3 regions of the Aliamphritea hakodatensis genome follow, and region 2 is predicted to be linked to each of the others. Evidence: predicted binding sites of a transcription regulator. Region 2 holds the regulator's gene; each other region holds the start of a gene.
What was found. Region 2 encodes sigma-54, which starts transcription at its own class of promoters, with help from an activator protein. Its sites were predicted from a motif close to TGGCACNNNNNTTGCTNT; they were not measured.

Region 1: the regulator sigma-54 is predicted to act here: its motif matches at 1,521-1,538, upstream of glnA (glutamate--ammonia ligase).
Region 3: the regulator sigma-54 is predicted to act here: its motif matches at 2,131-2,148, upstream of fliE (flagellar hook-basal body complex protein FliE).

The regions. Positions count from the first base shown of each region.
Region 1 is NZ_AP025281.1:4,078,003-4,081,266, reverse strand. It holds gene typA (translational GTPase TypA) at 1-1,046, opposite strand, end outside; gene glnA (glutamate--ammonia ligase) at 1,686-3,089, shown strand; gene PCI15_RS18710 (porin family protein) at 3,160-3,264, opposite strand, start outside.
Region 2 is NZ_AP025281.1:1,304,466-1,307,729, reverse strand. It holds gene lptA (lipopolysaccharide transport periplasmic protein LptA) at 1-181, shown strand, start outside; gene lptB (LPS export ABC transporter ATP-binding protein) at 181-906, shown strand; gene PCI15_RS05945 (RNA polymerase factor sigma-54) at 947-2,452, shown strand; gene hpf (ribosome hibernation-promoting factor, HPF/YfiA family) at 2,498-2,788, shown strand; gene ptsN (PTS IIA-like nitrogen regulatory protein PtsN) at 2,807-3,264, shown strand, end outside.
Region 3 is NZ_AP025281.1:4,506,204-4,509,467, forward strand. It holds gene fliF (flagellar basal-body MS-ring/collar protein FliF) at 1-1,617, opposite strand, end outside; gene fliE (flagellar hook-basal body complex protein FliE) at 1,659-2,003, opposite strand; gene PCI15_RS20455 (3'-5' exonuclease) at 2,192-2,815, opposite strand; gene PCI15_RS20460 (DUF294 nucleotidyltransferase-like domain-containing protein) at 2,833-3,264, opposite strand, start outside.

The DNA.
Region 1 (3,264 bases), 2.4 Mb from region 2:
GGTTCAACGCGCAGTGCTACGTTGTGGATAAGTTCACGGTCCAGACGATCCTTGATGTTACGGCTGGTCACGTACTTACCGTCCTGACCGGCGAAAGGTGAATCGTTCACCTGGAAGGTCATGGATACCGTCGGTTCATCAACAGACAGTGCTGGCAGCGCTTCAACCTGAGCAGGATCACACAGGGTGTCGGAAATGTTCAGCACTTCGATACCGGTTACGCAGATGATGTCGCCGGCACGGGCAGTGTCAACGTCAACACGCTCAAGACCCAGGTAACCCATGATCTTCTGAACTTTACCGTTGCGGACAGCACCTTCTGAATCGATAACCTTAACTGGCTGGTTCACCTTAACTGTTCCGCGGGTAACACGGCCAACACCGATAACGCCCACGTAGCTGTTGTAGTCCAGGGCGGAAATCTGCATCTGGAACGGACCTTCAGTATCAACTTTAGGCGGCTCAACATGTTCAACGATGGCTTCGAACAGCGGTGTCATGTCTTCAGACAGGTCGTCAGCTTCCAGACCCGCGATGCCGTTCAGGGCAGACGCGTAGATGATCGGGAAGTCCAGTTGCTCATCGGTGGCGCCCAGGCTGTCGAACAGGTCAAATACCTGATCAATAACCCAGTCAGGGCGTGAACCCGGACGGTCAACCTTGTTAACAACAACGATAGGGCGCAGGCCCTGATCGAATGCCTTCTGGGTAACAAAGCGGGTTTGTGGCATCGGGCCATCAACCGCATCAACCAGCAGACATACGCAATCAACCATCGACAGAACACGTTCTACTTCACCACCAAAGTCGGCGTGGCCCGGGGTATCTACGATGTTGATGTGGTAGTCATTCCATTCAATGGCGGTGTTTTTCGCCAGAATGGTAATACCACGCTCTTTCTCCTGGTCATTGGAGTCCATGATACGCTCAGTGCCTTCATCACGGCGACCCAGGGTGCCGGACTGGGAGAGCATTTTGTCGACCAGGGTGGTTTTACCATGGTCAACGTGCGCAATGATTGCGATGTTTCTTAGTTTTTCGATCACGTCTGAGAACCTGTGCAGACAAAATAAATAAGGCGCGCATTATACATGAATGCGGGCAAAGCTGTGTGTTTCTTATTCATGTTTTGAAAAAATCACCAAAATGTCACATTAAATGACTGATTTAACGGGCTGACACAGGGCACAGCGGTAAAACTGCAGTAATATTGTGCGGCGAAAATAATGACGACCGGCGCTGGTTACCTGTATGCCCTGTTATGGGGCGCGTGCTTTTTGTTTGCACTATATTGGTGCGGTGTGGTTGGCTGATCCGAGGCGTCGTTATAAAGAGCACTTATTGAATGTCTGTAGTACGGTGTTTTGTACCGCAAAAGCAGATAAACAGGTAACGGGTAGGAAAGTCTCTGAAAGTCAGGCAGTTATTGGCACCAGTGGGGTTTTTCAGGCGGTTTTATGCTGGGAATACTGTTTAAGTGACGGTTTTTTTATCCGTTTTCAGTATCTGTTTTTGAATGTTGGCACGTGCTTTGCTTTTAGACTTGCCCATAACGGTAGTCGCGGCGAAGGTGCCGGTAAGCCTTATACGTTTGACCAGTGCCCTAGCAAACATATTTTTCTGTACGGTTGCTGTGACAGTAACGGTACGGAACAGACAAATTTAAACCTGTGGAGATGACGATAATGTCAGAGACTATTAAGCTGATTAAAGATAACAGCGTACGCTGGGTAGACCTGCGTTTTACTGATACTCACGGTAAAGAGCAGCACGTTACTATTCCTGCCAGCGAAGCAGATGAAGATTTCTTTGAAGAAGGTCAGATGTTTGACGGTTCTTCTATCGGCGGTTGGAAAGGTATTAATGAATCTGACATGATTCTGATGCCGGATGACAGCGCGTCTGTAATGGATCCGTTTGCTGAAGACTCTACTATTATTGTTCGCTGTAACATCGTTGAGCCTTCTACGGGCCAGGGTTACGACCGTGATCCGCGTTCTGTTGCCAAGCGTGCAGAAGCATATCTGATCTCTACCGGTGTAGCTGATACTGCACTGTTTGGTCCTGAGCCGGAATTCTTCGTATTTGACGAAGTTAAGTGGCATGCAAACATCAGTGGTTGCGGTTACACCATCAACTCTCAGGAAGCTGAATGGTCTTCCAGCCACAACATTGAAGGCGGTAATACTGGTCACCGTCCACGTGTTAAAGGCGGTTACTTCCCGGTACCACCGGTTGATTCCCTGCACGACCTGCGTGGCGCTATGTGTGACGCAATGGAAGCAATGGGTCTGACCATTGAAGTACACCACCACGAAGTAGCAACTGCCGGTCAGTGCGAGATCGGTGTTGGTCCGAACACTCTGACTGCCAAGGCTGACGAAGTACAGATCCTGAAGTACTGTGTACACAACGTTGCTCACGCATACGGTAAGACAGCGACCTTCATGCCTAAGCCACTGGTTGGCGATAACGGTTCAGGTATGCACGTTCACATGTCTCTGAGCAAAGATGGCGTTAACCTGTTCCACGGTGATGCTTATGCCGGCCTGAGCGAAATGGCGCTGTACTACATTGGCGGTATCATCAAGCACGCTAAAGCACTGAACGCGCTGACTAACTCTTCTACTAACGCTTACAAGCGTCTGGTACCGGGTTTCGAAGCGCCGGTAATGCTGGCTTACTCTGCCCGTAACCGTTCAGCGTCTATCCGTATCCCTTACGTGACTAATCCTAAGGCATACCGTGTTGAGACCCGTTTCCCTGATCCGTCTGCTAACCCGTACCTGTGCTTCGCGGCACTGATGATGGCTGGTCTGGACGGTATCCAGAACAAGATCCACCCTGGCGATGCAGCTGATAAAGATCTGTACGATCTGCCAGCTGAAGAAGCGAAGGAAATCCCAACTGTTGCTGCTTCTTTCGAAGAAGCACTGAGTGCTCTGGATAACGACCGTGAATTCCTGACAGCCGGTGGCGTATTCACTGATGACATGATCGATGCTTTCATCGCGCTGAAGCGTGAAGAGTGCGAGAAAGTCAGCATGACTACTCACCCGGTAGAATTCGATCTGTACTACTCTGTTTAATCACAGATAGCAGATGAAAAAAAAACCTCCTTCGGGAGGTTTTTTTGTGGGCATGGAACCGTGGGCTGAATCAGAAGTTGTAGGTCAGGCCGAGGCTGACGGTATCGATATCCAGATTGTCGCCTGCATCGTCTTCCATGTAATAGCGGGATATCTGCCAGTCAACGGCCAGTTG
Region 2 (3,264 bases):
CATTACCGGGAAAGCTAAAGTCACGCAGGGCGGAGATGTCTTCACCGGTGACCGGATTGTGTACAACATGAAAAAAAGTACCATTGAAGCATTCAGCGACGACAAAGCTTCAAATGAACGGGTGATTATGGTTATTCAGCCAAAAGCAGCTCAAAGCAATGATAAGAGCGGCAACAATTAATGAGCAGTCTCAAAGCATTAAATCTGGCTAAAAGCTACAAAGGCAGATCCGTTGTAAAAGATGTCTCCATGCATATCGAGCGTGGACAGATTGTCGGCCTGCTGGGCCCTAACGGCGCAGGCAAAACCACCTGTTTTTATATGATTGTCGGACTGGTAGACGCTGATAAGGGCACGATCTTGCTCGATGATCAGGACCTCACCAAACAGGCCATGCATAACCGTGCCCGCAAAGGCATCGGCTACCTGCCACAGGAAGCGTCCATCTTCCGTAAGCTCAGCGTACGGAATAACATTATGGCGATCCTTGAAACCCGTCCGGAACTGAACAAACAGCAGCGCGAAGAAAAACTGGCCGAACTGCTGGAAGAATTTCATGTAACCCATCTGGCTGACAGTCTGGGGATGGCTTTATCCGGAGGCGAACGCCGCAGGGTTGAAATTGCCCGCGCCCTGGCAACAGAACCCAGCTTCATTCTTCTGGATGAACCCTTCGCAGGCGTGGACCCTATTTCGGTCACCGATATAAAAGCCACCATTAAACACCTGCAAAGCAAAAACATCGGCATCCTGATTACTGACCATAATGTGCGTGAAACATTAGATATTTGTGAACAGGCGTATATAGTCAGTGAAGGATATATTCTTGCCGCTGGCGCACCAGAAGATATACTGAGTAATCAGCAAGTGAAGCAGGCATATCTGGGCGAGCAGTTCCGCCTGTAGTTTTCTCCCTTTCCATTCTCTGACAGGTACAAGCAGTTATATGAAACAGGCGTTACAACTGAAGATTGGCCAGCACCTTACGATGACCCCGCAATTGCAGCAGGCGATTCGGCTGTTACAACTGTCAACGCTTGACCTGCAACAGGAAATCCAGGAAGCCCTCGACTCCAACCCTATGTTAGAAGTGGGTGAAGAAGAAGCAGCCGAAAACACTGAAGCGAAAGTCGAGCATGACGCCGACGCACCAGCCAGGCAGGAAACCACTGAAACAGTCAGTGCTGAACCGGAAGACACCCATGTAGCAGACAGTGACTGGAATGAAGACATTCCGGATGAGCTGTCAACGGACAGCCAGTGGGAAGATACCTTTCAGACGGCCACGCCGGCATCGACCAGCAATAATGACTTCAGCGACAGCAACTTTGAAGCCAATGATACGGCGGTAGAAACCCTGCAGGATCACCTGAACTGGCAGCTGAACCTGACGCCAATGAGCGAGCTGGATCAGTTAATTGCCACCAATATCATTGATGGAATTACCCCGGACGGCTACCTGAGCATTGAACTGGAAGCCATTCACGAGCACTTCACCAGCCAGGACGATTCACGCCTGCAGGAAACCGAACTCGACGAGATTGAAGCGGTGCTGCGCCGGGTGCAGCAATTTGACCCGCCGGGTGTTGCTGCCCGCGACCTGAGTGAATGCCTGTTACTGCAACTGGATCAGTTACCGGCTGACACCCCGTACCTCAAAGAAGCCCGTAAGATCGCCAGCCAGTACCTGCCGATTCTTGGCAGCCATGACTACAAACTGCTGATGCGTAAAACCCGGCTCAAAGAACCACAGTTACAGGCCGTGGTCGCCCTGATTCAGTCGCTGAATCCGAAGCCCGGTGCCACGATCACCACCAGCCATTCTGAATACGTCATACCTGACGTATTTGTCAGCCAGGACAAAGGTATCTGGCAGGTAAAACTCAGCCCTGAAGCCTCTCCCCGGTTACGCATCAATGACAGCTATGCAGACCTGATTAAACGGGCTGACAACAGCCCTGACAACACCTATCTCAAAAGCCATCTGCAGGAAGCGCGCTGGTTCATTAAAAGCATTCTCAGCCGTAATGAAACCCTCCTGAAGGTCACCCGTGAGATCGTCGCCCGCCAGCAGGACTTCCTGGAAGAAGGCGAAGAAGCCATGCGGCCAATGGTGCTGCATGATATTGCCGAAGCTGTCGACATGCATGAATCAACCATATCCCGGGTAACCACCCAAAAGTATATGCATACCCCGAGAGGTATCTTCGAACTTAAATATTTCTTCTCCAGCCACGTCAGCACGGACGGAGGCGGAACCTGTTCCTCCACCGCAATCCGTGCGCTGATAAAGAAACTGGTTGCTGCTGAAAACCCTGCCAAGCCGCTGAGTGATAATAAAATTACCCAGTTGCTGGATGAGCAGGGAATCAAAGTCGCCCGCCGAACCATCGCAAAATATCGTGAGTCTTTGAATATTCCACCTTCAAATGAACGAAAGCGTCTGGTTTAATGAAATTACGGATAACATCCGTAATGCACTAACAAGGAGATTGCCATGCAAATCAATATTTCTGGTCACCACGTCGAACTGACAGAATCACTGAGCAACTATGTGCACAGCAAATTCAGCAAACTGGAACGTCACTTCGACAACATCACCAACGCCCAGGTCACACTGAGCATTGAAAAAACCCGGCAAAAAGCCGAAGGTGATGTTCATGTAGCCGGTGGCCAACTGTTCGCCACACACGAACACGATGACATGTATGCCGCAATTGATGGCCTGATCGACAAGCTCGACCGCCAGGTTATCAAACATAAAGAAAAACTAAAGAATCACAAATAGCAACGTTTCTGAAACCTTATGTTAATCAAAGATCTACTTACCCCCTCAAGAGTGCTCCACGCTCTTGAGGGCGGCAGCAAAAAACGCACCCTGGAACTCATCAGTAAAACCATCGCCCAACAGTCAGACGACCTTGAAGAAGAAGACATCTTTTCAGGCCTGATCGGCCGGGAACGCCTGGGAAGTACCGGTATCGGAGAAGGCGTCGCTATTCCCCATTGCAGACTGGACCACTACAATCAGGTGGTTGGATGCCTCGTTCAGCTGGCCAATCCCATTGATTTTGACGCCATCGACGGCGCGCCTGTTGATCTGTTGTTTGTCTTGCTTGTACCCACTGACGCCTGTGATAAACACCTGCAAACGCTGGGCAACCTGGCAGAACTGTTCAGTCAGACCGAATTTCGTCAACAGCTGCGCAGTGCTTCCTCCGGCGAAGAATTACTGCAGGCAGCGACCCATTACAAGGTGAATAA
Region 3 (3,264 bases), 2.0 Mb from region 2:
TTCAGCAATCATACTGCGAATAGCATTGAGCTGATACTCATAGGTTTCATTAGGCGTCGGTGATAACGCACTGTCGATACCACTGAAGGTCACCTGATCCGCGGACATACCGTCCATTTCCAGCGACTCCAACTGCGCAGAAATATCGCCCTCAGGCGAGTTCTCATCTTTCTTCTCTTTCTGGCTGGCTGCAGCAAGGTGATTCAGGATTGGCCGCAACAGGCCGAACACCAACAACAGAACGAACAGGCCCGCTGCCGCTTTTCTGGCGATGTCCCAAACCCATTCCTGCTGCCAGATCGGAATTTCCTCATCCACAAACTCTTCCGGCGCTGCAAATGGCGAGTTCAGAACGTTGACGCTGTCACCACGCAGGGCCGAAAAGCCCACCGCATCACGTACCAGAATGGTCAGGCGGTCCAGATCCTGCTGTGACCAGGCAGTCTTGCCTGCCTCGGGCGCAGCTCCGGCCGCTAAAAAGTCATCCACAACCACCGCGACCGACAAACGCTTGACGCGTCCCATCTGGTGGCGGGTATAGCTGATGGAACGGTCCAGCTCAAAATTCCGGGTGGCCTGTGAGCGGGCACTCTGCGGGGGTTCAGCCCCGCCTGCTCCAGCTTCACCTTCGGCAATTTCCGGAACCGACGCGGCTCCCGGCGGCTGATTAGAAAGGGCCCCCGGAATACCCCGGGCTTCATTGCTGCCGGTGGTACTTTCATCCAGCGTCTGTTCGCTGCGCAGCGACGGCAAATCCGGGTTAAAAATTTCATCGGTCTGCTCTACGGCAGTAAAGTCGACCTCAGCGGATACTTCTGCACGGAAGTTACCCAGCCCCACAACCGGCTGCAGAATACTGTTTACGCGGTTGAGCAATGTTTCTTCGATCTTGCGGGTATATTCCAGCTGTTTAGCCGCCAGCACCACATCAACATCCGCATCACGGGTGTTCAGCAGGCGACCTTTCTGGTCAACAACCGTGACATCTTCACTGGACAAAGAAGGAATACTGGACGCAATCAGATTGGCAATGGCTTCGACCTGAACCCGGTCCAGTTTACGTCCGGCCAGAAGTTCCAGAAACACAGAAGCGGTTGGCTTGCGCTGATCACGCACAAACACTGACTGTTTTGGCAACGCCAGATGCACCCGCGCCTTGCGCACGGAAACCATACTGCTGATGGTACGGGCCAGCTCACCTTCAAGCCCGCGCCGGTAACGGGCATTTTCCATAAACTGACTGGTGCCCAAACCCTGCTCTTTATCAAGCAGTTCGAACCCCACCGTGTTATCGCCACTGAAACCTTCCGCAGCCAGACGCAGACGGGCTTTATGCAATTGCTCGTTAGGCACCAGGATCGAACGCCCTGACGCATCAAATTTATAAGGAATAGCAAACAGCTGTAGCTGATCGACAATTTCATTGGCATCAGCATAGGCAACGTCGTTGTACAGCACCCGGTAATCCGGCTCCTGAGACCACAGCACCACAGCAAAACCAATAGCGATAGTAGCCGCCAGACCGACCATCAGCCCCAGCTGACGAACCAGACTCAGACGATTGAAGCCAAAGGCTATACCCTTGCTACCACCCGCTGCCATAGATGCGTTTTCCATTTAGTTGAGTGCCCACACAACCGTTAATTCAATAAGCGCCATTAAATTGGCATCTTCATAACATCTTCATAGGCCGACACCATCCGGTTACGGACCTGAGTCATTGCCTCGAATGAAACCGATGCTTTTTCCATGCTGATCATTACCTGGTGCAGATCAACACCCGGGTCTCCCCGTTCAAAGGAGGTCGACAGGGCTTTGGCTTCTTTCTGCATGCCATTCACCTTATCTACCGCGCCTTTCAGCATTTCGCCGAAACCCGGAGTATCATCATTCACACCGGACACAGGCATCCCCATAGGCGCCTGTTGCATCCCCTGCTGCGCCTGCGACTTCATCGCACGCATCTGTTCCAGGACAGAATTTATGTCGGCTCTTTCGATCATACCCACCTCAGAAATCGGCAATATATTGACATTATATGCGTAGACTAGGTCTATTCAAGTAATAATCCGGCGTATTCGCCAAAAAAACGTCATTCATTAACGTCAAAAAACTATACATAGAGAGATAAAAGCAAAAAACGGGCCATCAGGCCCGTTTATTTTTTGACAGGTTGAACCAGATAACCGGCTCAGATGTTTGGCGTCTCGCCATATTTCAGCCGTACGTACATCAGCGCAACTGTAATGGCATCCCCCAGCGCGGTGTGCCGTTCAAGCATCGGAATATCAAGGTTTCTGGAAATAGTATCAAAGCGCAGATCAGCATTACCGCCAATACTCCGCCATTTGATAATGTCGTGATACACGTGAGACAGTTCAATCGCTTTACCCGGCAGGCCAAAGCCGTAACGGGGCCGCAGGAATTTATCCAGCATGCGGATATCATAATTCACGTAATACCCCAGCACCGGCCGGTTACCCACAAACGCCAGCACCTGCTCAAGCGCCTCATCCATCTCCACGCCATCCATCAGGTCTGCGGCACGAATCTTATGAATCTTGATCGAGTCTTCTGTCAGACTTTTAGGCGGCTTTAGCTTAATATCCAGCCGCTCACTGGTGACGACTTTCTGTCCCCTGATCTTGACCGCGCCAATGGACAGTATCTCACCCTCTTTAACATTCAGGCTGGTCGTTTCACAGTCCAGCGATACAACCTCATCGCCGTCATACGGTTCGAATAGTTCACCATGAGGCCCTGCCTTATGGTCAATCCGCTCTTTAAACTGTCTGATAGTACGGGGAATAATCATCCTGAATTCGCCTCCGGTTAGCCTGCCAGGTGATAACGCAATGCCAGATGCTTTTTAAATCCCTTCACGATATGCAAGGCATCACGCAACATATCACGTTCCATTTTATCCAGAAGCGCCAGATCAATGGTATTAGGCGTTTGATCAATGCCATCCTGCTCAGCGCGGATTACCTGCTGTCCCAGCCGGACCTGAATGAACAGCGCCAGCGCCTCACACAATTCACGGCCATGCTTTTCCTTGATCTGCCCCAGCTCCACCAGCGCTTCAATGCGCTTAAAGGTATTCGTTTCCAGCACCCGGTATTCCAGCGCCAGTGTCCGGATACCATGAACAATCGGAAAGATGCCGCCCTTCTTCACATCCAGCTGACCTTTTTCTTTCAGGTTGCCGAAAAAACTCAGCGGCGTATCAAACTCCAGGGCCACTTTGGCAAAATGCGCAAAGAA